Candidatus Ruthia magnifica str. Cm (Calyptogena magnifica): one gene and its partner. The protein of the gene in region 2 interacts with the protein of the main gene of each other region in a pairwise test. Links are inferred from orthologs where the notes say so. Each region holds a gene or a part of one and is shown on either strand. Other genes may lie near its edges.

Region 1 (14,844 bases), 330 kb from region 2 along the record:
TATGTAAGCCTTCAACATCCCAATCCTCTTCCATCAATTCAGCTGAAATATAGTCTGCAAAAAACTGCTCAATGACTTTTACTCTAATACTAATAAAACGATCTTGAACATCGCTGACACTCATCAAATCATCACGTAATTGATAGATAACTTTTCTTTGATCACTGGCAACATCATCATATTCTAAAAGGTGTTTACGTGCATCGTAGTTCATACCTTCTACCTTTCTTTGGGCGTTTTCAATAGCTCGATTGACCATTTTATGCTCAATCGCCTCGCCTTTTTCCATGCCCAATTTTTGCATCATAGATGCCATTTTTTTGCTGGCAAAAATGCGCATTAAATTATCTTCTAATGACAAATAAAAACGCGTTGAACCAACATCTCCCTGACGGGCAGCACGACCACGTAATTGATTATCCACTCGACGTGACTCATTACGTTCTGTGCCCACAATATGTAAGCCACCTGCTTTAATAACGTCGTCATGCTGAATTTTCCAATCAACTTTTTGCTTATCAGTTGCCTCTTCAGACAATTTACCACCAAGTACAATATCCGTACCTCGACCTGCCATATTAGTCGCAATGGTCACTGCACCGATACTACCGGCATTAGCAATAATAATTGCCTCTCTCTCATGCTGTTTAGCATTTAAAACTTCGTGTTTGATATTGTTTTTTTCTAATAGGGTTGAAATTAATTCTGAATTTTCAATACTGCTAGTACCTACCAAAACTGGCTGTCCAATTTGCTGGCAATTGGCAACATCAAATGCAATAGCTTCAAATTTTTCTTGTGTTGTTAAATAAATTTTGTCTGATTTATCTGCACGTGCTGACGGTTTATTAGGTGGAACAACTAAGGTTTCCAGACCATAAATATCTTGAAATTCCACAGCTTCAGTATCGGCAGTACCTGTCATACCTGAAAGTGTTGTGTAAAGTCTAAAATAGTTTTGAAAAGTAATTGAGGCAAGCGTCTGGTTTTCCTTTTTAATGCTCACTCCTTCTTTAGCTTCAATAGCCTGATGTAGCCCTTCTGACCAACGACGACCTGGCATAGTCCTGCCAGTAAATTCGTCAACAATCACAACCTCGTCATCTTGCACAATATAGTCCACATCTTTTTGGAATAAAATATGCGCACGTAATGCTGAATTAATATGTTGCATTAGTAAAATATTGCTCGCATCATAAAGACTAACACCCTCTGGTAAGGCTTCAGCATCAATTAATAAGTGCTCAGCTTTACCATGACCATCATCAGTCAAAAACACTTGCTTGTGCTTTTCATCAACGGTATAATCACCCGCCACTTCAATGACTATTTCTTTGCCTTCTCCATTTTCTATTTGCTTTGTAAAATTAGGAATCATATGGTTAATAGTCTGATAAATTTGTGCATAATCATCCACTGGACCAGAAATAATCAAAGGCGTTCTAGCCTCATCAATTAAAATAGAATCCACCTCATCCACAATGGCAAAATTAAGTATACGTTGCACTTTTTGCTCAGAAGTAAATGCCATATTGTCACGAAGATAATCAAAACCCAACTCATTATTAGTTGCATAAGCAATGTCACACAGATAGGCTGATTGCTTGTCTTCATGTGCCATATTTGAGACAATAACACCCACACTCATGCCTAAAAAATCAAATACTTTGCCCATCCATTGTGCATCACGAGTTGCTAAGTAGTCATTCACAGTGACTATGTGTACGCCTTTACCGCTAAGCGCATTAAGATAGGCAGGTAGAGTTGCCACTAAAGTTTTACCTTCGCCTGTGCCCATCTCTGCGATATTACCATCATTAAGTACCATGCCACCAATGAGTTGCACATCATGGTGTCTAAGATCTAATACTCGTGTTGATGTCTCACGAATCACGGCAAACGCCTCAACAAGAATTGAATCTAGGGTCTCTTTATTGTTAATTCTATCTTTAAATTCTTGGGTTTTAGATTTGAGTTGTTCGTCACTAAGTGCTTGCATTTTTGACTCCAATTCAGTAATTTTATCAACAGTTTTGTACAATACCTTAATGAATCGATCGTTTCTAGAACCAATAATTTTTGATAAAACTTTATTTAAAATACTCATATAGGATATGTTTAAATTAATTTAAATAACCCATTTTCTCATAGATATACAAATGTGTCAGTATAAAGCCCTAACAAATCTTGCAAGTTTTATGCCTAGTGGCCAACTTGGGCAACTATTTGCCCAAGCAAAGACCTATAATCAAATCAACATTGAGTTGGCTAAGCTTTTACAAGATACATTAAAACCACTTGAATTATGTTTAATTAGGGATAACACAGCAACATTAATAACTCATAACCAAGCCATTGCCTTTAGAGCTCAAAAGCAATTAGTGACATTGCTAGAACTTTTGATACAAATACCAGCGCTTGTGTCTATAACACACGTAGAAATCAAAATTAATATCAACAAATAGCTCTCATAACAATTATCTATTATATAAAGCTGATATACATTATAATGATTTGGGTCTAAAATTAGATTTTATTTCGATTTTTCAAAATAAAGGATTGTAACCCTATGTCAAAACAAGAGATAGACTTAAAAAAAAGACGTTTTTTAACGGGCGCTACAAGCGTAATTGGTGCAGTAGGTGTTGGTTTTGTGTTGGTGCCATTTTTATCATCATGGATGCCTTCAGCAAGAGAAAAAGCTGCTGGCGCACCAGTTGATGTTGATATTAGTAAGTTGGATAATGGACAATTAGTTAGGGTTCTATGGCGAAAAAAGCCCGTTTGGATTTTTAAACGTGATAAAACAACCATTGAAAATTTAAGTACGTTGAATAGTATCTTAACCGACCCTGACAGTAATAAACTCTCTCAACAACCAGAATACGCTAAAAATATTTATCGCTCAATTAATCCTAATATTGCCGTTATTGTTGGTGTTTGTACCCATTTAGGCTGTTCGCCAACCTATCGACCTAAACTAGGCTCTGCCGATCTTGGTGGAGATACATGGAAAGGTGGTTTTTACTGTCCCTGCCATGGCTCTAAGTTTGACTTAGCAGGTAGAGTTTATGCTGGCGTTCCAGCACCAACAAATTTGGTTATTCCACCTTATTATTTTGTCGCAGATTCTCTCATTAGAATTGGCATTAACCCAAAAGCATAATCAGGAGAATAGGATGAATAACAATAAAAACTGGATTAATCAAAGATTCCCACTAACCAAAGTTTGGAACGAGCATTTAGCAGAATATTACACTCCTAGAAATTTTAATTTTTGGTATTTTTTTGGTTCATTGGCTATGTTAGTATTGGTCATGCAGATTGTAACAGGCATTTTTTTAACTATGCACTTTAAACCTGATGCAATACATGCCTTTGCTTCAGTTGAATACATTATGCGTGATGTTAACTGGGGTTGGCTCATTCGCTATCTACACTCAACAGGCGCCTCTGCTTTTTTTATTGTTATTTATTTGCACATGTATCGTGGTTTACTTTATGGCTCATACAAAGCCCCGCGTGAATTGATTTGGATTTTAGGTATGGTACTATATATTGCATTAATGGCAGAAGCCTTTATGGGCTACGTATTACCATGGGGACAAATGTCATATTGGGGCGCACAAGTGATTATCTCACTATTTGGCTCTGTGCCCGTATTTGGCCCAGACATTCTAACCTTTATCTTAGGTGACTATGCAGTTGGCGACCCTGTTTTAAATCGATTCTTTTCATTACACGTGATTACTTTACCGTTAATTTTAGTTATTTTGGTGTTTTTGCACATTGTGGCATTACACACAGTGGGCTCAAATAATCCAGACGGGATAGAAATCAAGAAAAATAAAAACAAAGATGGCATTCCTAAAGATGGCATTCCATTTCATCCATATTACAGTGTTAAAGATATTGTTGGCGTGATAGTATTTTTAATGATTTTCTCAGCTGTTGTATTTTTCGCCCCAGCAATGAATGGCTATTTTTTAGAAAATGCTAATTTTGTTGAAGCAAACCCACTTAAAACACCTAGTCATATTGCACCACTTTGGTACTTGACACCTTTTTACTCAGTATTAAGAGCCATTCCGCCTATGTTTAGTTCACAATTCCCAGGTGTTGTTGGCATGTTTTCAGCATTATTAATTTTAATTGCACTTCCGTGGTTGGATAAATCTAGCGTGAAATCAATCCGTTATCGCTCATGGCCTTATAAAGTCGCTCTAGGAATTTTTGTTATCAGTTTTGTCATACTTGGTTACTTAGGCATGCAGCCAGTAACACCAATTAATGCACTATTAGCAAGAATATTTACAGTCACTTATTTTGGATTCTTTATCTTAATGCCTTGGTTTACCTCCATTGGAAAAACAAAAATAGTGCCAACAAGAGTAACGGAGTAAATGATGAAAAAACAATTACATGTAATACTTATAATATCGATTATAACCTTCTATTTTAATGTCTTAGCATCAACTGAAGTTCATTTAGATCATGCTAATACTGACATAAATGATAAAAAATCGTTACAAAGAGGTGTAAAGTTATTTATGAATTACTGCTCTGGTTGTCATTCAATCCAATTTATGCGCTACAATCGTATTGGAAAGGACTTATTCTTAGATGATGTCATTGCTGCTTATGAGAAAGCAAAAATAGCTGTGTTAAATAATCAATCACTAAAACATGATGATTTTGTGGCTCTTTCAAGAGCACTTGATAGTGAAATTACTAGCCCCGACCAAGCTAAAAGTTTTTTAAAAAAAATTTCTAAAGAAGAAATTGAAGAAAACTTAATGAAAGCCACTGATAAAGAGGTTGAAAAAAATCTAATATTTACCAACGAAAAAGTGGGTTCACTAATTACTTCAGCCATGTCTATTTCTAATGCAAAACAATGGTTTGGCAGTAATCCAGACTTGTCTTTAGTGTCACGTTCAAAAGACGTAGATTGGATATATTCCTATTTACGTGGATTTTATAAAGACGATTCACGTGTGTTTGGTGTAAACAACCATATACTAGAAAACGCCTCCATGCCAGATGTTCTATGGCAATTGAAACAAAACAAATCTAGCAAAGAATTTGAACAAGATATCAGAGATATTAGCAATTTTCTAGACTATGTTGGTGAGCCAGCTAAACTAGTACGATTTGACCTTGGTATTAAAGTATTGGGCTTTTTGTTTATCTTGTTCATTTTCTCCTATTTAATGAAAAAAGAATATTGGAAAGATATTAAGTACGGCAAATGGCGTACTAAAAATTAATTTCTAATACAAGTAAAGTTCACTCTATAACAGCGTCTTAAAAAACACTGTTATTATTATTTTTTAATAATAATTATTATGTTAACAAAACCTAATCCATCTTCAACAACGCTTTATTCTTCACCACAAGATATACAGTCTCATGCAGTACGCTTCATCATGGCTGAAAAAAATATTGAAAGAGGGGTATTAAATTTAAAGCTTGAAGAAATTCCTGAAGAAATTCTAGAGCTTAATCCATATCAATCATTGCCTACTTTGTTTGATAGAGGTATTGTTTTATACGACCTTTCAGTGGTGATGGAATATCTTGATGAACGTTTTCCGTTCCCACCATTACTACCTGTGGACCCTATTGAAAAATCAGAGAAAAGATTGCTTATCTTTAGATTTACCAGAGCACCTGGTTGTTTGTTTGAATTGGTAAACAACATTGAATTAGGCATCAAAAAAGACGCCAACAAAGCACGTAAAATTCTAAAAAATAATCTAATTGAATTGGTGCCTTTATTTGCTTATAAAGCCTTCTTTAAGAGTGACAATATGACTATTGTTGATGCTTGTCTAGGCGCTTTATTATGGCGTTTAAAAAAACTTGATATTGTGCTAGGCACACCAGGAAAAGCCGTTACAAATTATGCAAATAGACTTTTTTCTAGAGAAAGCTTCAAAATAAGTCTAACCGATTGTGAAAGAGAATACAACTAAAAAACATGTCTGTATTGTGTTCTACTTAAAGCTTATCACGCAACTCCATCACCTATTTTTTACTGGTTGTGTTAAAGAAATTTTAACACAACCAGATTATTCTAAATATTACTAGAAACACAATCTATAACCTATAATAATTATAATCTTAGCTTTAAAGTAATATTTTCTAAAAAATAAGTTAACACTTTATGCCTATCAATGCGATTGCTATCATTTATACAGGTAAAAAATGACGAAGGTATATTTTTTTAAATTGAAACCAAACTTAAAACTGTTTGATTAAATCACTAATAGGATTTTTTTAACTTTTCTTTCAAATGACGCTAAATGATTTTGATTAAACACATTGATATCAATATCCGTATGTTGCTTGATTGCTTGTGCATTTTTCAAAAAATTAGGTTGAATCTGATTCAACACCAACATGCTTATACTAAGCCCGCAACTCTGCGCAGAGTTAATGCTAAGTAACGCTTGATTAACTGCACCTAACTCATCTTTAATCACTAGCACTACTGGCATATCAAGTGCTTGAATTAAATCACTGTTTAATGCTTGTCTCGCTATTGGAGAAAGTAATCCACCCGTCCCTTCAACAATAACAAATTCATCTGACATACAAGCATCAACTAAATCATCTAAAGTAAGTTTTAATCCCGAGTCTTGGCTTGCCATTTGCGCACTACTACACGATTCTAACTTATATCGGCACACCTTGTCAATTGGCTCATTAATATTACAAGCCTTGGATAATAACAAGGCATCCTTTGGAATTAGCCGCCCATTCTTATTTTCACAATCACTTTCAACTGGCTTTCTAGCACTAACCTTAAGAGTGTTTGACAATAATCTAATTAAATATTGGGCAACAAATGTTTTACCAACATTGGTACCACTACCACTAATGAATAATCCTTTCATGAATAATAATTTTAACAGCAAAAATGTATAATACCACCCATGCTAAATAACTTAAAAACCCTGTTCTGCGGACTTTCATTAAACTCACCCATTGTCCTTTTATCAGGCTGTGTTGGCTTTGGTGAAGAGTATACACGAATTGATGGATTTTCTAATACCGATGTAGGTGCTATATGTCTTAAAAGTACAACTCTAGAGCCAAGACTTGGCAATATCCCTCATAGAGTATGTGAAACGCCTAGTGGTATGATAAACGCTATTGGTTTGCAAAATCCAGGTACGGATGTGGTGATTAACGATATTATACCGAATTTAGATAAAACTGAAACACATTTTATTATTAATATTTCTGGTTCATCCATTGAGGAATATGGCGAAATTACTAAACGCTTTGATAACACAAATATTGACGCAATTGAAATTAACATCTCTTGTCCAAATGTTAGAGAAGGCGGCGTAACATTTGGTAATGACCCAGATATCTCTTATCGAGTTGTTGATATTTGTCGGAAAAATACCTCAAAGCCAATTATCACTAAATTATCACCCAACCAAACTGATATTGCTTTAAACGCTCAACGTTGTATTGATGCAGGTACTGATGCTTTAGCAGTGATTAACACACTTATGGGTATGAGTATTGATACTAAAACCAAAAAACCAATCATTGGTAATAATCAAGGTGGTTTATCTGGCCCTGCTATTAAACCAATCGCTCTGTTAAAAGTACATCAAGTTTATCAAGTTAGTAAACATTACAATGTGCCCATAATTGGTCAAGGTGGCATTACCACTGCTAACGATGCAATAGAATTTATCATCGCAGGTGCAGCAACTATTGGCATAGGTACAGCACTGTTTTATGATCCATTAGTGTGTCATAAAATCAATGATGGTATTAGTGAATATTTAAACGAAAATAACTTAAACAATATTGGTGATTTAGTTGGTATATTAGAGCTCAATTCATCCATATAAGTCTGTGATCCTAATATGAACAAAAATACCTTATGAACTCAGAATATAACGCTCAAAAAATTGAGGCGCAAGCGCAAAAATATTGGCAAGAAAATAAATCTTTTGAAGTTAGTGAAGACACTTCAAAGGAAAAATATTACTGCTTGAGTATGTTTCCATACCCATCTGGGAGCTTGCACATGGGTCATGTGCGTAATTATAGTATTGGCGATGTTATTTCTCGCTATCAAAAAATGCAAGGCAAAAATGTCATGCAACCGATTGGCTGGGATGGGTTTGGTCTACCGGCTGAAAATGCTGCATTAGAGAATAAAGTTTCTCCAGCCAAATGGACTTATGAAAATATAGATTATATGAGAGATCAGTTAAGTAAACTAGGTTTTGGCTATGATTGGTCACGAGAAATTGCTACTTGTCACCAAAAATATTATCGCTGGGAACAATGGTTATTCATTAAATTATTTGAAAAAGACTTGGTGTATAAGAAAAATGCTATTGTTAATTGGGACCCTGTTGATCAAACCGTATTAGCAAATGAACAAGTGATTGATGGGCGTGGATGGCGTTCTAATGCACTGATTGAGAAAAAAAAAATCTCACAATGGTTTATGCGTATCACAAATTATGCCGATGAATTAATTTATGGTTTAGATAAACTCGATGGTTGGCCAGATGCGGTTAAAACTATGCAAAAAAATTGGATTGGTAAATCTGTTGGCCTAGAGGTTGACTTTCCTAGACATAATGCCGATTCGATTAAAGTTTACACCACTCGTCCAGACACACTCATGGGTGTTACCTACCTAGTTATCTCTAGTGAACATCCTATTGCGCTTGAGGCTGGCAAAAATAATCCACAAGTTCAAGCTTTTATTGACGAATGCAAAACCATACAAATCACCAAAGAAACAATGAAAACCATAGATAAAAAAGGTATTGACTTAGGAGTAAAATGTATACATCCAATTACAAGCGATGATGTGCCTATTTGGATTGCTAATTTTGTTTTAATTGGCTACGGTACGGGTGCAGTTATGAGTGTTCCTGCACACGATAAAAGGGATTATGAATTTGCAAAAAAATATGGTATTGCCATAAAAAAAGTTATTAATGAAAATATAAGTATTGATAAAAATGCTATGACAGATAAAGGTGTATTGTTTAATTCAGGTGAATTTAACGGCTTGAATTTTGACCAAGCCTTTAACGAAATTGCTAAGACCTTAACAGATAAAAATTTAGGTAGGAAAAAAACAAACTACCGCCTACAGGACTGGGGTATATCACGTCAACGTTATTGGGGCTGTCCAATCCCCATTATTAACTGCCAAAATTGTGGAATAGTGGTAGTGCCTGAAGCTGACTTACCAGTTGTCTTACCTGAGGTAATGAGTTTTGATAGTGTTGGCTCGCTCATCAAAAAAATGCCAGAATTTTATCAAACTACTTGCCCAAAATGTGGCAAGATGGCACAACAAGAAACTGATACTTTAGATACTTTCTTTGAATCATCTTGGTATTTTGCCCGCTACACTTGCAAAGATAATAACGATAAAATGTTAGATAAGCGTGCTAATTATTGGCTAGCAAATGGTGGTGTAGATCAGTATATTGGTGGCATTGAGCACGCTATTTTACACTTACTATATGCTCGATTTTTTAATAAATTATTGCGTGATGAAGGTTTTATTAAAAATGACGAACCTTTTAAAAATTTACTCACCCAGGGGATGGTGCTCAAAGATGGTGCTAAAATGAGTAAATCCAAGGGTAATACTGTTGATCCTGCACAAATGATTGAAAAATATGGTGCTGATACAGTGCGCTTATTCATCTTATTTGCCGCACCACCAACCCAAAACCTAGAATGGAGTGATTCAGGCTTAGAAGGTGTACATCGATTTATTAATAAGGTTTACCGCTTGATTATGGATTTTATCCAAGATCATAAAAGTCATGCTATTGGTACTTTGAATAATTTTGACAAAGCTCAAAAGGACATACGCCTAAAAACCCATCAAACACTTAGTAAAATTACCGATAATATGAGCCGTAGATATTTATTTAATACCGTTATTGCCGCACTCATGAAACTGTGTAACACCTTATCAAAATTTAATGATACCAGCAAAACTTCTATGGCGATCCGTCAAGAATCTATCCACATTCTACTTAAAACTTTAAGTCCAATTGCACCTCATCTTTGCCATTATTTATGGAAAAAATTAGGCAATATAAAAGCAATTATCAATGAACCATGGCCAAATGTTGATAAATCAGCACTAGTTCAAGATAAAATGCAAATCATTGTTCAAGTCAATGGAAAATTACGTACTAAATTAATGTTCAGTACTGATGTAGATAATGCACAAATTGAAGCACAAACATTGGCAAATGAGAATATTACCAAATTTACTAAAGGTAAAATTATCGTTAAAGTGATTATCGTGCCTAATAAATTAGTTAATATTGTTGTTAAATAAGTCTTTATTGAATACATATAAAACAAGGACTTACTTTAAAAAGTAGAAGTGTTTTATGTTTAAATTCTCAGTTGTAAGAAAGTTCGTGACTAAGGTTTTAATATGGTTTTTCTTTCTGTAGAAAATTGTAATATTGAACAAGTTCTTTTTATCCACAACTATAAACATCATTGAATATTTATTCACTTATATTGACTGTTATAACGCTTATAATTCTGCTTTTAAGAGAAATAGTGTAGTAATAGAAAGAAAAATTCAATCTGACATAATATTAGCAAGAACAAAGCTAAATTTATAATCATAAATGGCGTTAAAAATGTGAAAAAATTATCACTAAAGTTCCAGAAAAACTTGAATCTGCGCACTCAAAATTTACTTAATTGTTGCACCTTGATAAATATAGATAGTTATGGATAATAAGCACTGAGTGTCTCTTTTATAAAAACCTAGCTATATTATATAGAACTTTTTTAAAGTATTGTGTGTCTAAGCAGATCTAAAAAATATAAGGAAAAATTAATTTATAATGAAGTTTGAAATAAATATTAACAGTAAGATATTTTTCTAAAAGTATCACTAAAATTTAGTTTCAAATGGATTCATGTTGTTTGTATCTGCTTAAAAGAAAAATTTACTTATTTTTAATCATTTTTTTGATAATCGGATAAAGAATAATTTCCATTGCTATGCTCATTTTTCCACCTGGAACAACGATAGTATTGCGTCTGGACATAAATGAGTTGTTAATCATACTACATAAGTATACAAAATCAACTGGTGTTTTGTTTAAATCATTAAAGCGAATCACCACAAAACTTTCATCTGGTGTTGGAATGTCTCTAGCAATAAAAGGATTGGACGTATCTACCGTTGCAACACGTTGAAAATTAATATCTGTCTGAGAGAATTGTGGTGTTATATAGTTAATATAGTCTGGCATTCTACGTAAAATGGTATCAACTATTTCTTCTTCTGAATAGCCCCTTTCTGCATTATCACGATGAATTTTCTGAATCCATTCAAGATTCACACTGGGAACAACGCCAATTTTTAAGTCACCATGTTGTGCCATATCTATATCATCTGTAACTACTGCACCATGTAAACCTTCATAAAATAATAAATCCGTAGTATCATCTACTTTTTTCCAGGGGGTAAACTCTCCAGGGCTTAAATAGGTACTTAAACGTTGGTTGTATTCGACAGCTTCTTCTTCAGAGTGTAAATAATAACGACGGTCACATTTACCTGTTTTTCCATAATCTTTGAAAGTTTGTTCTATTTTTTCAAATAAATTAGCATCTGGACCAAAATGAGAAAAGAAATTATTACCTAAATCTTCTTGTTTTTTAACATTTTCCTTCATTGAGGTTCGATCATATTTGTGAAAACTATCCCCCTCTAGAATCAAAGGATTGATACTTTCTTTTCTAAAAATATGCTCAAAGGCACGTTTAATAAAGGTTGTTCCAGCACCTGATGAGCCTATTACTACAATAACTGGGTGTTTTTTTGACATATTTGTCTCCTTATTTGTATTTTATTTTTTTTAAAAATATAAGTTATCAACTAACAAGGCATTGTTCTCAATAAAGTTTCTTCTAGGTTCGACTTTATCACCCATTAGGGTTGAGAAAACTTCATTAGCAACAATAGAATCTTCAATTTTAACTTTAAGTAGGGTTCTTTGTTCAGGATCCATGGTAGTTTCCCAAAGTTGTTCAGGATTCATTTCACCTAAACCTTTGTATCTTTGGAAACTTTGACCTTTTTTAGCATCTTTAATCAAAAAATCAACTACATGACTAAAACGATCAACTTTGACTTGTTTATTTTTCTTTTCAATATAAGATTCTTGAGTAATCATACTTTCAATTTTTTTAGAAAAATCTTTAATGGCCTGATAATCAAGAGAACTGAAGAATGCTGCATTTAGTGTTTTATGTTCAGTATTAACTCCATACACGCATAATGTATGCTCAACTTCATTAGAAATAGCATTAAAAGTAACTATATGTTTTTGTGCTGGCGTTATATCTTTGTTTAATTTTTCAGTTAAATTTGCACACCAAGTGTTCATATTTTTTTGATTGGTTAAATCATCAATAGGTGTTGAACTTGCAATTACTTTGAGTAGAGCTAAATTATAACGTTTATACAATTTATCAATAATGGTATTTATTTTGTAATATTCTTTTACTAAAGATTCTAATGCCATGCCTGAAATAGCAGGCGTTTCTTTTGATAAAAAGAAATATGCATCATTAATTGCTTCTTGTAATAAATAATCATTTAATTCTTGATTATCCTTTAAATAGCATTCTTGCTTACCTTTTTTGATTTTGTATAAAGGTGGTTGTGCAATATACAAATATCCATTTTCAATTAATTCTGGTAAATAACGATAGAAAAAGGTTAATAATAGAGTGCGAATATGTGCACCATCTACATCCGCATCTGTCATAATTACAATTTTATGATAACGCAACTTAGTAATATCGTACTCTTCTTTTCCGATACCACAACCTAGTGCAGTAATTAAAGTGCCCACTTCTATTGAAGATAATATTTTTTCAAAGCGAACTTTCTCAACATTTAATATTTTTCCCTTTAAAGGTAAAATAGCTTGTGTATGCCGATCACGGCCTTGTTTAGCAGAGCCACCTGCAGAATCACCCTCAACTAAAAAAATTTCACTTTTAGTAGGATCTTTTGTTTGGCAATCGCTTAATTTTCCAGGTAAATCAGCGATATTGAGCATACCTTTACGACGGATTATTTCTCTTGCTTTTCGAGCTGCATTACGCGCATGTGAAGCGTCTAAAATTTTTCTAATAATAATTTTTGCTTCTATTGGATTTTCTAATAAATAGTCACTTAATTTTTCATTCAGTGCTGATTCAACAGGTGCTCTAACTTCACTTGATACTAATTTATCTTTGGTTTGTGATGAAAATTTTGGATTAGGTATTTTAATACTAATAATCGCTGTTAAGCCTTCACGAGTATCTTCACCTGTAATTGAAATTTTTTCTTTTTTAGCAATGCTGGAATTATTAATATAATTATTAAATGTTCTGGTTAATGCACCTCTAAAACCAGCCAAGTGACCACCCCCATATTTTTGTGGAATGTTGTTTGTAAAACAATAAATATTTTCTTGATAAGAATCAGACCATTGTAATGCTACATTAATTTCAATATCATCACGTTGTGCATTGATTGTAATAATATTATTAAAAATTGGATTTTTTGCTTTGTTAAGATATCTTACAAATTCTTTAATACCACCTTTATATTTAAAAAAATCTTTCTTTCCTGTTGATAATTCTTTAACTTGAATATGAACACCTAAGTTTAAGAAAGATAATTCACGAATACGATTTACTAAAATATCATATTTAAATTCAGTAATTGAAAAAATATCAACATTGGGTTTAAAGTGAATGGTTGTACCTGTTTTGTCTGATTTTCCAATTACTTTTATAGGTTCATTAGGTACACCAATATTATAATGTTGAAAATAAATTTTACCATTACGGTACACAGTTAATTCAACCCATTCACTCAGTGCATTAACAACAGATATACCCACGCCATGTAATCCACCTGATATTTTATAAGAGTTGTCATCAAATTTACCTCCTGCATGGAGCATAGTCATAATTACTTCTGCTGCAGATATTCCCTCTTTAGGATGAATATCAACAGGAATACCACGACCATTATCGTTAACAGAAATTGATAGATCTTCGTGAAGAGTAATATTAATTTTTGAACAAAATCCAGCTAAAGCTTCATCAATAGCATTATCAACAACTTCAAATATCATGTGATGCAATCCAGTACCATCATCTGTATCACCAATGTACATGCCAGGACGTTTTCGAACTGCATCCAATCCTTTTAAAATTTTAATACTAGAAGCTTGATATTCTTGTGATTGTTTTTCCGACATAAGCGCTGTAAATAAATAAAATAATTATACCATGCAAACAGATAGATCCTGTTTGCTTATGGTTTATACTGTTATGTTTAACATGGACAAAGTAGTATATTATCAAAATATTTCTTTTAAATTAAATAAAAATTTAAAACTGTTTTTATGATGGCTTTAATTTAAAAATTTGGATAATATAATGTATAAACTTTTTGGTTTAATCTGATTTTAATTAAATAAAATAATTTATATAAAAAGATATGGTATTTTGTTTTTCGTGTACTAATTCATTAGTTTTTTCAATCATAATTCAAATATTAAATACGCATAGGCATGACAACATATTGGTAAATATCATCATTCATACTACTTAATAAGCAGGATTGGCTTTTTCCATCCGGAACTATCATATTAATTTCATTGGTGTGTAATTTTTCTAAAATTGAAATTAAGTAATTAATATTAAATGCAATTTCAATTTCTTTATCAAAATTTTTAATATTAATTTGCGTTTTTGCTTGTCCTCTTTCAGAATGTGAAA
Region 2 (11,058 bases):
TTGTGGTCCATGCAGAAATGAACGCTATTTATAATGCCACTTATTCTGGCACTTCACTTGATGGAGCAACTTTATATGTTTACGGGTTGCCTATTTGCTTAGAATGTGCCAAAGGTATTATTCAAGTTGGCATTAAAAAAGTGATCATAGAAAAATCAAGAGAGTTAGACAATTGGAATCAAAGCGTTGGACTATCACAAAAAATGTTTATTGAAGCTAGTATTGAACTGATGATTAAAGACTAATGAACGAGATATCCAAACGCCGTACTTTTGCGATTATTTCTCACCCTGATGCCGGCAAAACCACAGTCACCGAAAAATTGCTATTGTATGCAGGTGCAATTAAAACAGCGGGTAGTGTTAAGGCGCGCAAAGCCAATACACATGCAACATCTGATTGGATGGAAGTGGAAAAAGAAAGAGGAATTTCTATTACTTCATCCATTATGCAATTTGCATATGACAATCATGTGATTAATTTATTAGACACACCAGGACATGAGGATTTTTCTGAGGATACCTATCGTACTCTAACGGCAGTAGATTCAGCTCTCATGGTTATTGACGCTGCTAAAGGTGTGGAAATGCGAACTATTAAGCTCATGGAAGTTTGTCGTTTACGTAACACGCCAATTCTAACTTTTATCAATAAGCTGGATCGAGAAGGTAAAGAACCAATTGATTTACTAGATGAAATAGAGACCGTACTTAATATTGAATGTGCACCTATTACTTGGCCAATTGGTATGGGTAAACATTTTAAAGGCATTGTACATCTACTTGAAGATAAAGTTTATTTATGCGAAATTGGGAAGAATTCTAAAATTGGTGAATATATTATTATTGACGACGTTAATAATTCTCAACTTGATGAAATTTTAGGTGAAGATACCATTCTTAAAATACGTGAAGAAATTGAGCTTATTCACGAGACAACCACGCCATTTAGTTTAGATGAGTTTCTAGCTGGTAAACAAACTCCAGTATTTTTTGGTTCAGCCATTTCAAACTTTGGTATTCAAAATTTACTTGATGGCTTTATACAGTACGCACCCACACCAAAAAATCGTGAATCGGATGTACGAGAAGTCAAGCCTGATGAGGACAAACTGACTGGCTTTGTTTTCAAAATTCAAGCCAATATGAACCCAAAACATCATGATCGTCTTGCTTTTATGCGCATCGTTAGTGGACAGTACAAAAAGGGCATGAAAGTCCTGCAAGTATCAACCAACAAACAAATAAAAATTAGTAATGCAGTGACTTTCATGTCTAACGAACGCACCTTCGCAGAGGTGGCTTACGCTGGCGATATAATTGGTATCCACAACCATGGGGGTATTAGCATTGGAGACACCTTTACCCAAGGCGAAAAACTCACTTTTCAGGGCATTCCAAATTTTTCACCAGAGCTTTTCCGTCGTGCTCAACTTAAAGACCCGCTTAAAACCAAAGCCTTGCAAAAAGGCTTAAAGCAGCTTTCGGAAGAAGGTGCGACCCAAGTATTTCACCCAATTATCAATTCATCACAAATTTTAGGTGCTGTTGGTATTTTGCAATTTGACGTGGTAGCACACCGTTTAAAACATGAATACGGTGTTGATTGTCAATTTGAAACCATTAACATCGCAACAGCACGCTGGGTAACAGGTAGTGACAAGGACATTGAACAGCTTAAAATAAAAGCAGGTAATAATATTGCTATCGATGCAAGAGGTATGCTCGCTTATCTTGCACCATCCAGTGTTAACTTGCAATTAACCATAGAACGCTACCCTAACTTAGTTTTTTTAGCAACCCGTGAGCATTAATTAAAAAAATTGCTTGAATAATACAATTTTTCACAACGCCAATTCTCTTATCCAGAATCATTTTTTTAAAGCATTATCCTTAAACATTTTCCAAATGTAAAAAAATAGCGTACAGTTTCTAAATATCGTCTCACTAAAATAACAAGAACTAAAAGCGTAACAATCAAACTTTTTTCCAAAAAAAGATACAATAGTCCATCCAGTATTTCATAAAACTAGCAAAAGCAGTTATGTACAATTATTTTTTTAGCCACTGAATCAAACCCAGTGTACAATTTTTGTGTAATTAGCTGCAAGTTGTAATCAATCATTAACACAACTCCAATTAGCGTTAAAGCAGTAATTACCAAGCAAACCAATATAAATAGCGCATTAAATCTATATCTAACTACTTTATAACAGCAAAATTTTGCATTTTTAATGATGTTATTAATATCATAATTAGTGACTAAATTAAACCTCTGCAAAGTTATTGTTACCAAATCAACTATTAATTAAATTTTAATCAGAAAAGTTTACATAACTAAAATTCGCTTCTCGAAAATCAAAACATCACGCGCTTGACACACTTTAATTGTAATGATTAATTGGTTAAGTACGTAAAACGAAAATGAGCTTATTAAATATTTTTTTAAACTAAAATAGAGTCCATAGAACTTAATCCACACTAGCAAACTTTCGCCCAATTAATGCTCAGTATTTTACATTCTTAAAATAAAATTTCTAAAAAATTGCTATCTATATTGTTTATAAGGTAAGGTTACAGTTCATAAACTTTTAGTAAATTCTTGAATATAGAATTTTTTTTCAAAAAATTTCTATAATTAAACTTAATCAGGTGTGCTTTGATTTTATCAAAGAAATTATTTTTATAATTATTCTATGCTATTTTCACCTTCAGATTCCTCGTCTTCTATCTCAGCAATTTTTGCAATAGAGACTAATTTTTCACCTTTGATAATATTAATCAAGGTTACGCCTTGAGTATTACGACCAATGATAGAAACATCAACTGCTCTAGCACGGACTAAAGTACCTTTGTTGGAAATTAACATCATCTCATCTTCATCAGTTATCTGAATAGCACCAACAACTTTTCCGTTTCTATCTGAGGTTTTAATAGAAATAACACCTAAACCACCTCGTGCTTGAGAGCGATATTCATTAAGACGCGTGCGTTTACCAAAACCTTTTTCAGTTGTTGTTAGAATTGGATTATCTTGATTGACAACAATAAGAGACACTACTTTATCAGCATTTGCTAATTTAATACCACGTACGCCAATGGCTGTACGCCCTACGACACGGACATCTGATTCTTTAAATCGAATGGATTTACCATTGGCTGAAAATAGCATAATATCATGCTCACCAGAGGTAATTTCTACGCCAATAAGTTGGTCGTTATCTTTTAATTCTATGGCAATAATGCCACCTTTGCGTGGTTTTGAGAAGTTAGTGAGTACTGTTTTTTTACACGTACCACTACTAGTTACCATAAAAACAAAATGATTTTCATCAAACTTTGAAACTGTCAAAATAGCATTAATGATTTCTTCTTTTTCTAATGGTAATAAGTTAACAATTGGCTTACCACGTGCAATGCGTGATGCCATTGGTAACTCATAAACCTTAAGCCAATACACTTTTCCTAAGGATGAAAAGCACAAAACTGTATCGTGAGAATTGGCAATAAATAACTGATCAACAAAATCTTCATCTTTTACTTTAGTAGCTACTTTACCTTTGCCACCACGACGCTGAGCTTGATAATCACTTAAAGATTGTGCTTTCACATAACCACCATGAGATAAGGTGACTACACGTCTCTCTTGGGTAATTAAATCCTCAAGCGTTAAATCAATCTTGTGTTCTAAAATTTGTGTCATACGAGCGTTAGCGTAGTTACTTTGAATGTCTATTAACTCTTCACGGATAACTTGCATGAGTCTTTCAGGTGTTTGTAAAATATCCAATAGATATTTAATACGCTCTAATAGCTCATTAAATTCATCAAAAATCTTGTTTTTTTCAAGCCCTGTTAAGCGATGAAGTTTTAAATCTAAGATAGCTTGTACTTGTTTTTGTGATAATTGATAATCACCATCCATTTGCAAGCCTAACTCTGTTGGCAAATCTTCTGGCTTAAACATTACCATATCACGATCGCCAATCAGCTCTTTAATCACTGATCCTTGCCAAGTTTTAGCCACTAATACTTCTTTTGCGTCTATCGAGTTTGAAGCAGATTTAATCAGTTCAATAATGTCATCAATATTATGCAGTGCAACTGCTAAACCTTCTAATAAATGTGCGTGATTTCTGGCTTTGTTTAAATCAAAAATAGAGCGACGAGTCACTACATCACGTCTATGAGCAATAAATGCCTCTAGAATGTTTTTTAGTGTCATTAACTTTGGCATGCCTTTATCAATCGCCACCATATTAATACCGAATACAGTTTGCATTTCAGTCAGCTTATACAAATTATTAAGCATCACTTCTGGAACTTCTCCACGACGTAACTCAATCACCATGCGCATACCATCTTTATCAGACTCATCACGAAGCCCAGTGATACCATCAATGCGTTTATCTTTAACAAGTTTTGCAATTTTACCAATTAGTTTGGCTTTATTAACTTGATAAGGCAATTCGGTCACAACAATACTTTGCTTGTCTTCGCCTTCGCCTTCAATATGGGGTACTGAACGCAAGTAAATTTTACCTTTACCAGTCTCATAGGCTTGGCGAATACCACTTGCACCATTAATAATACCTGCTGTTGGAAAATCTGGACCTGGCATGATTTCCAACAATTCATCAATAGTGATATCTTCATTATCAATGGTTTTCAAACAAGCCTCAATCACTTCACCCAAATTATGAGGTGGAATGTTAGTCGCCATACCGACTGCGATGCCTGATGAGCCATTGGCTAAAAGATTAGGTACACGCGTTGGCAATACTAAAGGTTCTGATTCTGAACCGTCATAATTGTCAATAAAGTCAACGGTATTTTTTTCTAAATCCCTCAATAACTCATGCGAAAGTTTGGCCATGCGAATTTCTGTATAGCGCATGGCAGCAGCTGAATCACCATCAACTGAGCCAAAGTTACCTTGGCCATCAATTAAAATATTGCGCATTGAAAATGGTTGCGCCATACGTACAATAGTGTCATACACAGCAGTATCACCATGTGGATGATATTTACCAATCACATCACCAACAATACGGGCTGATTTTTTATAAGACTTATTATAATCATTACCCAGAACCTCCATGGCGTAAAGTACGCGACGATGTACAGGCTTAAGCCCGTCTCGAACATCAGGCAATGCACGTCCAACAATAACACTCATTGCGTATTCCAAATAGGAGTTACGCATCTCATCTTCAATGGTAACTACCGGTAAATTTGGCTTGAAATGAGTGGGATTTTCAGTATGCTCAGACATGATAAAAAAACTTGATTCAAATTGACTTTAATTTTACCTAATTTGAATACAAATATTAATTTTGTTTCAAACAAAAACCTAGACTTTTGATAAATCCTTCATTAAAAAGTAAGGCTTTTAGTGTAAAAATATGTATTTCTTGCTTGAACTGATGATGCTAATATTTTAAGCAGATTTTCTGTATCTTGCCAACCAAGACAAGCATCGGTAATACTAACTCCATATTCTAACGATTTTAATTCATCTACCGCTTGAGCACCTTCATAAATATTGGACTCAATCATCACTCCAAAAATCTTATCTGAACCTAAACTCACTTGCTTGACAATTTCATTACCCACTAACAACTGGTTTTTAAAATTTTTTTCACTATTGGCATGGGAAAAATCAACCATAACTCTACCTAATAAACCATCTTTTATCAATTGCTTAGCAGCATTATCAATATTTTCTTTACTATAGTTAGGTCCATCTGCAGCACCACGAAGAATAATATGGCAATTTGGATTGCCAGTTGTAGTATAGCGATTTGCCACGCCTTTTTTGCTAATCGACCAAAACATGTGTGAATTTGAAGCAGATACAATCGCATCAATGGCAATTTGGATGTTACCGTTTGTACCATTTTTAAAACCCACTGGACAAGACAGGCCAGATGCCAATTCTCGATGCGTTTGGCTTTCGGTTGTTCGTGCACCAATTGCTCCCCATGAAATCAAATCAGATATGTATTGCGGAGTAATTAAATCAAGATATTCTGTTGCACTTGGCATGCCCATTTTTGACAAACCTAATAACAAACTTCGAGCTAAATCAAAGCCTTTTTCCATATCAAAACTATTATCTAAATTAGGGTCATAAATAAGCCCTTTCCAGCCAATTGTAGTACGTGGTTTTTCAAAATAAACACGCATAATAATAAATAAATCTTGATCTAATTTTTGCTTTATTTTTAACAATCGTTGCGCGTAATCTATAGCAGCTTTTGGATCATGAATTGAACAAGGTCCAACCACAACTAATAAACGCTTATCCTTACCGGAGATGATATCAGCAATGGTTTTTCTTGAGTGGATAATAAAATCAGACTGTGGCTTTTTGACTGGGTATTTTTTAATAAAGCCTATTGGCGGAGTAATAGATTCTATCTTCGTGATACGAATGTTACTAATTTTATTTAAGATTTTTTTTAGCATTTTTGATTTTCAATAAGTGCATAAGCTGAATGATTATGAATCGATTCAAAATTTTCCGATTCAAGACGATAATAACTAATTTTATCATCTGCATTTAAATCGACTGCAATATCACGTACTAAGTCCTCAACAAATGCAGGGTTATCATACGCTCTTTCAGTCACTACTTTTTCATCATCACGCTTAAGAATAGCATAAAGTTCGCACGAAGCTTTACGTTCAGCCAAATCAATCAAATCTTCAATGTGCAAAGTTTTATCTTTAGCTGCTTTAGCCTTAATTGTAATGTGCGAGCGTTGATTATGCGCCCCATATTTAGAAATACTTTTTGAACAAGGACATAGACTGGTTACAGGCACCACGACTTTCATCATTACTTGTACCTCGTCTTTATTTAGCGTGCCATATAAGGTCACTTGATAATCCATCATTGATTCAACGCCTGAAGATGGGGCTTTTTTCCTCCTAAAGAAAGTAAAATTAAGCGTAATGTGTGCAATATCTGATTCAAGTCTTTTTCTTACTTTGTCAATAATTTTATCAAAATTATGCGCACTAAATTCACAAGGACCTTCGTTTAAAATCTCAATAAAGCGTGACATGTGTGTACCTTTAACACGCTCTGATAAGGATACTGTCATGGTAAAAATGCCTATTGTAGGTATTTTATTACCATCACAGTCAATATAAGTAATGGGATGAGTAATATCTTTAATACCTACTTTATCAATGATAATTTGACGAGTATCGGCACTATTTTGTGTATCAGGTAAATGAATCGCACTCATAAGTCTCCTTGGTAATAAGTCACAGATGCTCTAGATGTTTCCCAAATAGTCACTTCCTTGACCTTGACATCATTAGTATTAATTAGTTGACCCACTTCATAAAAAAAATACTTGGCAATATTTTCTGCGGTAGGATTGAGTTTATCAAAAGGCGCTATCTCATTCAAATATTGATGATCTAGAAGCTTTACAACAACCTTAGTTTGTTTTTTAATTTCTCGAAAATCAATAGTAATACCATTGCTATTTAATTTTCTAGCAACAACCATCATTTCAACTTTCCAGTTATGACCATGCAGACGTGAACAATCACCTGGATAATCTCTGAGTAAATGGGCTGATGCAAAATCGGTAACAATTTTTAGGACGAACATTTTCGTAAAAATTGGCAAAATTACTAATTATACCTATGATTTTCTAAGAATTTCACCTTGAATTGATGAATAGATTATTGACTTATCTAAAATATTTTGATTTAACCAATTGCCTCAATGGAAGAGACATTTTGATATCCTTTAGGTAAAAGCTTACCACAACGCGCTCTAGAACTTATGTAATTACTCAAATCTTGGAACTTGATGGTAAAATGACGCTTACCTGCAATGACTTTCAAATGTTGAGTTTCTAGCAAAATACAAATATTCATCACAAACTCTTGTCTAGACTTAACATCTTTAGTAGAGATTTGAATAAGTTTGCTACCTTTACCTTTAGATAATATTGGCAATTCAGATATTGGAAATATTAATAAACGCCCACGATTTGTTACCAGTGCAATAAATTGATTATCTAAATCATCCACATTAATAATCCTCATCATTTGTGCACCTTTAGATAGCGAAAAGAATGCTTTTCCTGCTTGTCTTGAAGATAGTAAATCACCAATAGTGGCAATAAAACCATACCCTATGTTAGAAGCCAATAGGATATTTTGACTCGCCTTACCCATTATCACATCAACAAATCGCGCCTCTGAAGGCGGGCTTAATTTACCTGTTAAGGGCTCGCCTTGTCCTCGCGCACTGGACAATGAATTAGCCAGTAGTGAATATGACCTACCTGTTGAATCAATAAAAATTACAGGTTTGTTACTTTTGCCTTTCACACTAGTTAAATAACTATCGCCTGCTTTATAATTAAGTGTGTTTGGATCAATACTATAGCCTTTAGCGCTGCGTACCCAACCTTTTTCACTAAGCACGACGGTAATATTTTCAGCAGGTGCTAAATCATCTTCACTAAAAGCTTGAGCAGTATTTACATTTCTTTTAATGTTAGATCTACGCTCATCACCAAAATCCTTAATAATAGCTTTTAGTTCTTTTTTAATCAAAATTTTAAGACGCAAGTCACTTGAAAGTAGCAATTTTAATTTTTCTTTCTCTAATGCTAAGTCTTGTTGCTCGGCTTGAATTTTAATTTCTTCTAATTTTGCAAGATAACGCAATTTTAGCTCTAAAATTGCTTCTACTTGAATATCACTCAACTTAAAATGATCGATTAATACTAATTTTGGCTTATCATGCTCACGAATAATGGCAATCACTTCGTCAATGTTTAAAAAAGCAATAAGCAATCCTTTTAAAATATGTAGACGCACAAGAATTTTATCAAGGCGATAGGTTAAACGATTAATTACAACTTTCATTCTATAGCTTAACCATTCTTTAAGCATCGGAATAAGTGACAGAACACCAGGCTTACCGTTCAAACCAATCACATTCATATTAACACGGTAACTTTTTTCAAGCTCAGTTGTGGCAAATAAGTGCAGCATTAATACATCTACATCAACTCGATTAGAACGTGGAATAATAACAATACGTGTTGGATTTTCATGATCTGACTCATCTCGAATATCATCCACCAAAGGTAGTTTTTTCGCACGTATTTGCGCTGCAATTTGGATAATTACCTTGGCACCAGAAGTTTGAAAAGGTAACGCTTCAATCACAATATTGCCTTTTTCTTTTTGATAAATAGCACGCATCTTAACCGACCCATGACCTGTTTCATAAATTTGTCTAAGATCTGCAGGTGAGGACACAATATCAGCATCGGTGGGATAATCAGGTGCTCGAATAATCTGCATGATTCCATCTAAATCCATAGATGGTTTATCTAATAACGCAATACAAGCGCTCACTACTTCGGTCAAATTATGCGGTGGCACATTAGTTGTCATACCCACAGCAATACCTGAAGTGCCATTTAGTAATAAATTAGGTACTTGTGCAGGCAGATTTTTAGGCTCTTGAAGTGAACCATCAAAATTATCTACCCAATTAACCGTTCCTTGATTAATTTCACTGAGCAACAAATCTGAATAACGAGAAAGTTTACTTTCTGTATAACGCATTGCTGCAAATGATTTAGGATCATCTGGTGCACCCCAGTTCCCTTGCCCGTCAATAAATGGATAACGATAAGAAAATGGCTGTGCCATCAATACCATTGCCTCATAGCAAGCACTATCACCATGCGGATGAAATTTACCAAGTACATCACCCACAGTACGAGCTGATTTTTTAAATCTTGCTGTAGATTTCAGGCCAAGTTCACTCATTGCATAAACAATACGCCTTTGAACTGGCTTTAAGCCATCACCAATAAAGGGCAATGCTCGATCAAGAATAACATACATTGAATAATCAAGATAAGCACGCTCACTAAACTCAGCGACACTTTGTTGTTCAAGACTAATCTGATTCATTATGGATGTTAAGGATAGTTAAAATTAGACTATATTTTAATTCAACTTTTGATAAATTAAAAGTGGTTTTATGATATCTAGATAAGTTCTTATATAGTGTACTACTATTGATAATATCAAAGACAATTTACACTTGATTATTTTAAGACTTTCAATGAAATGATTAAGCAAGTCTTCTGTAAATTGAATGGTGCCAATATTATGCCTAATAGGCCATGTAGTAGTTAATGAATAAAAATATCAAATTAGTAGCGCCATTCATGATATTGGCCAAAGAGATTATGATTAAATTTTCTCACGTTACTGCTGAAGACACTACTTAAGACGCCACTATTTAACGATGTATAATTGACAGTATTTTCACTGTCTAAATTTAGTAAATACACTAAAAAATAGATGCTATTTGATTTACCCTTATTATTTAAAAACACACAAGTATTAAATTGTTTTACAAATTCAAAAAAGGATAAGAGTTATTAAACTCTATCAATAGAAAAGAACTTAAAGGTTGGACTATTGGCTTAATAGCATGAAACAAATTTCTACAAATCATCTACTGATTACGCCTAAAGATGCACAAAGTTTAAAATTTCGCAGCATAAGTTCTGATGCACTCAAAGCACAGTTTGAAGCCATTGATGCAAATCCACAAAAGATGTTTTTTGAAATTTATAATGCTTTGGTAACAGACGTTATTGATGGTCAAAAAAAATCTTTGAGGTGCAAAAAGATACAATCATATCTGACCATAGCGTTTTAGAATACATTTTAATAACACTTTACCTGACAATATTCGCTTTGAACTATAAAAAATTATCAAAGAAGTGGCTGCTAAAGTCACTTAATTTGCACTTGACACTGCAATAAAAAATATGAAAACATTATAGATTCTGGCAAAACCAATACCTACATTCTAACCCCTGAACAAAAAACAGTGAGTTATAACAATGAAACTAGTTTGGGCTAAATTTGAAAATCAGATAGGTAAAGATGCTACAGTTCAGCAATGTAACACTATAAAAACTAAAAAAATAATACGACAGTTTGTACATTGGAAGTCATTATTTATTTGGTTAGTCTTGCTAGG

The links.
Region 1: the proteins of gyrA (region 2) and gyrB interact in binary tests that used the Escherichia coli proteins (3 or more experiments, as listed by UniProt). The link is inferred for Candidatus Ruthia magnifica str. Cm (Calyptogena magnifica) from one-to-one orthologs.

The regions. Positions count from the first base shown.
Region 1 is NC_008610.1:2,423-17,266, reverse strand. Bases 11,618-14,718 are described here. They hold gyrB (DNA topoisomerase (ATP-hydrolyzing) subunit B), read right to left. Parts: upstream 14,322-14,718; coding sequence 11,913-14,321; downstream 11,618-11,912. Other genes in these bases: dnaN (DNA polymerase III subunit beta), read right to left, coding at 14,621-14,718; RMAG_RS00030 (phosphoribulokinase), read right to left, coding at 11,618-11,882. Outside these bases: preprotein translocase subunit SecA, read right to left, coding at 1-2,107; RMAG_RS00070 (hypothetical protein), read left to right, coding at 2,160-2,465; petA (ubiquinol-cytochrome c reductase iron-sulfur subunit), read left to right, coding at 2,570-3,166; RMAG_RS00060 (cytochrome b), read left to right, coding at 3,180-4,403; RMAG_RS00055 (cytochrome c1), read left to right, coding at 4,407-5,270; RMAG_RS00050 (glutathione S-transferase N-terminal domain-containing protein), read left to right, coding at 5,349-5,978; bioD (dethiobiotin synthase), read right to left, coding at 6,261-6,902; RMAG_RS00040 (dihydroorotate dehydrogenase), read left to right, coding at 6,942-7,880; leuS (leucine--tRNA ligase), read left to right, coding at 7,913-10,363; more of RMAG_RS00030, read right to left, coding at 10,995-11,617; more of dnaN, read right to left, coding at 14,719-14,844. UniProt on the Escherichia coli protein: DNA gyrase negatively supercoils closed circular double-stranded DNA in an ATP-dependent manner to maintain chromosomes in an underwound state.
Region 2 is NC_008610.1:324,515-335,572, reverse strand. The notes cover bases 2,482-5,623. They hold gyrA (DNA gyrase subunit A), read right to left. Parts: upstream 5,275-5,623; coding sequence 2,689-5,274; downstream 2,482-2,688. Other genes in these bases: RMAG_RS01560 (3-deoxy-7-phosphoheptulonate synthase), read right to left, coding at 5,376-5,623. Outside these bases: RMAG_RS01575 (deoxycytidylate deaminase), read left to right, coding at 1-245; RMAG_RS01570 (peptide chain release factor 3), read left to right, coding at 245-1,813; more of RMAG_RS01560, read right to left, coding at 5,624-6,470; GTP cyclohydrolase FolE2, read right to left, coding at 6,464-7,258; 6-carboxytetrahydropterin synthase QueD, read right to left, coding at 7,255-7,632; parC (DNA topoisomerase IV subunit A), read right to left, coding at 7,734-9,971; RMAG_RS05435 (type 2 periplasmic-binding domain-containing protein), read left to right, coding at 10,480-10,731. UniProt on the Escherichia coli protein: A type II topoisomerase that negatively supercoils closed circular double-stranded (ds) DNA in an ATP-dependent manner to maintain chromosomes in an underwound state.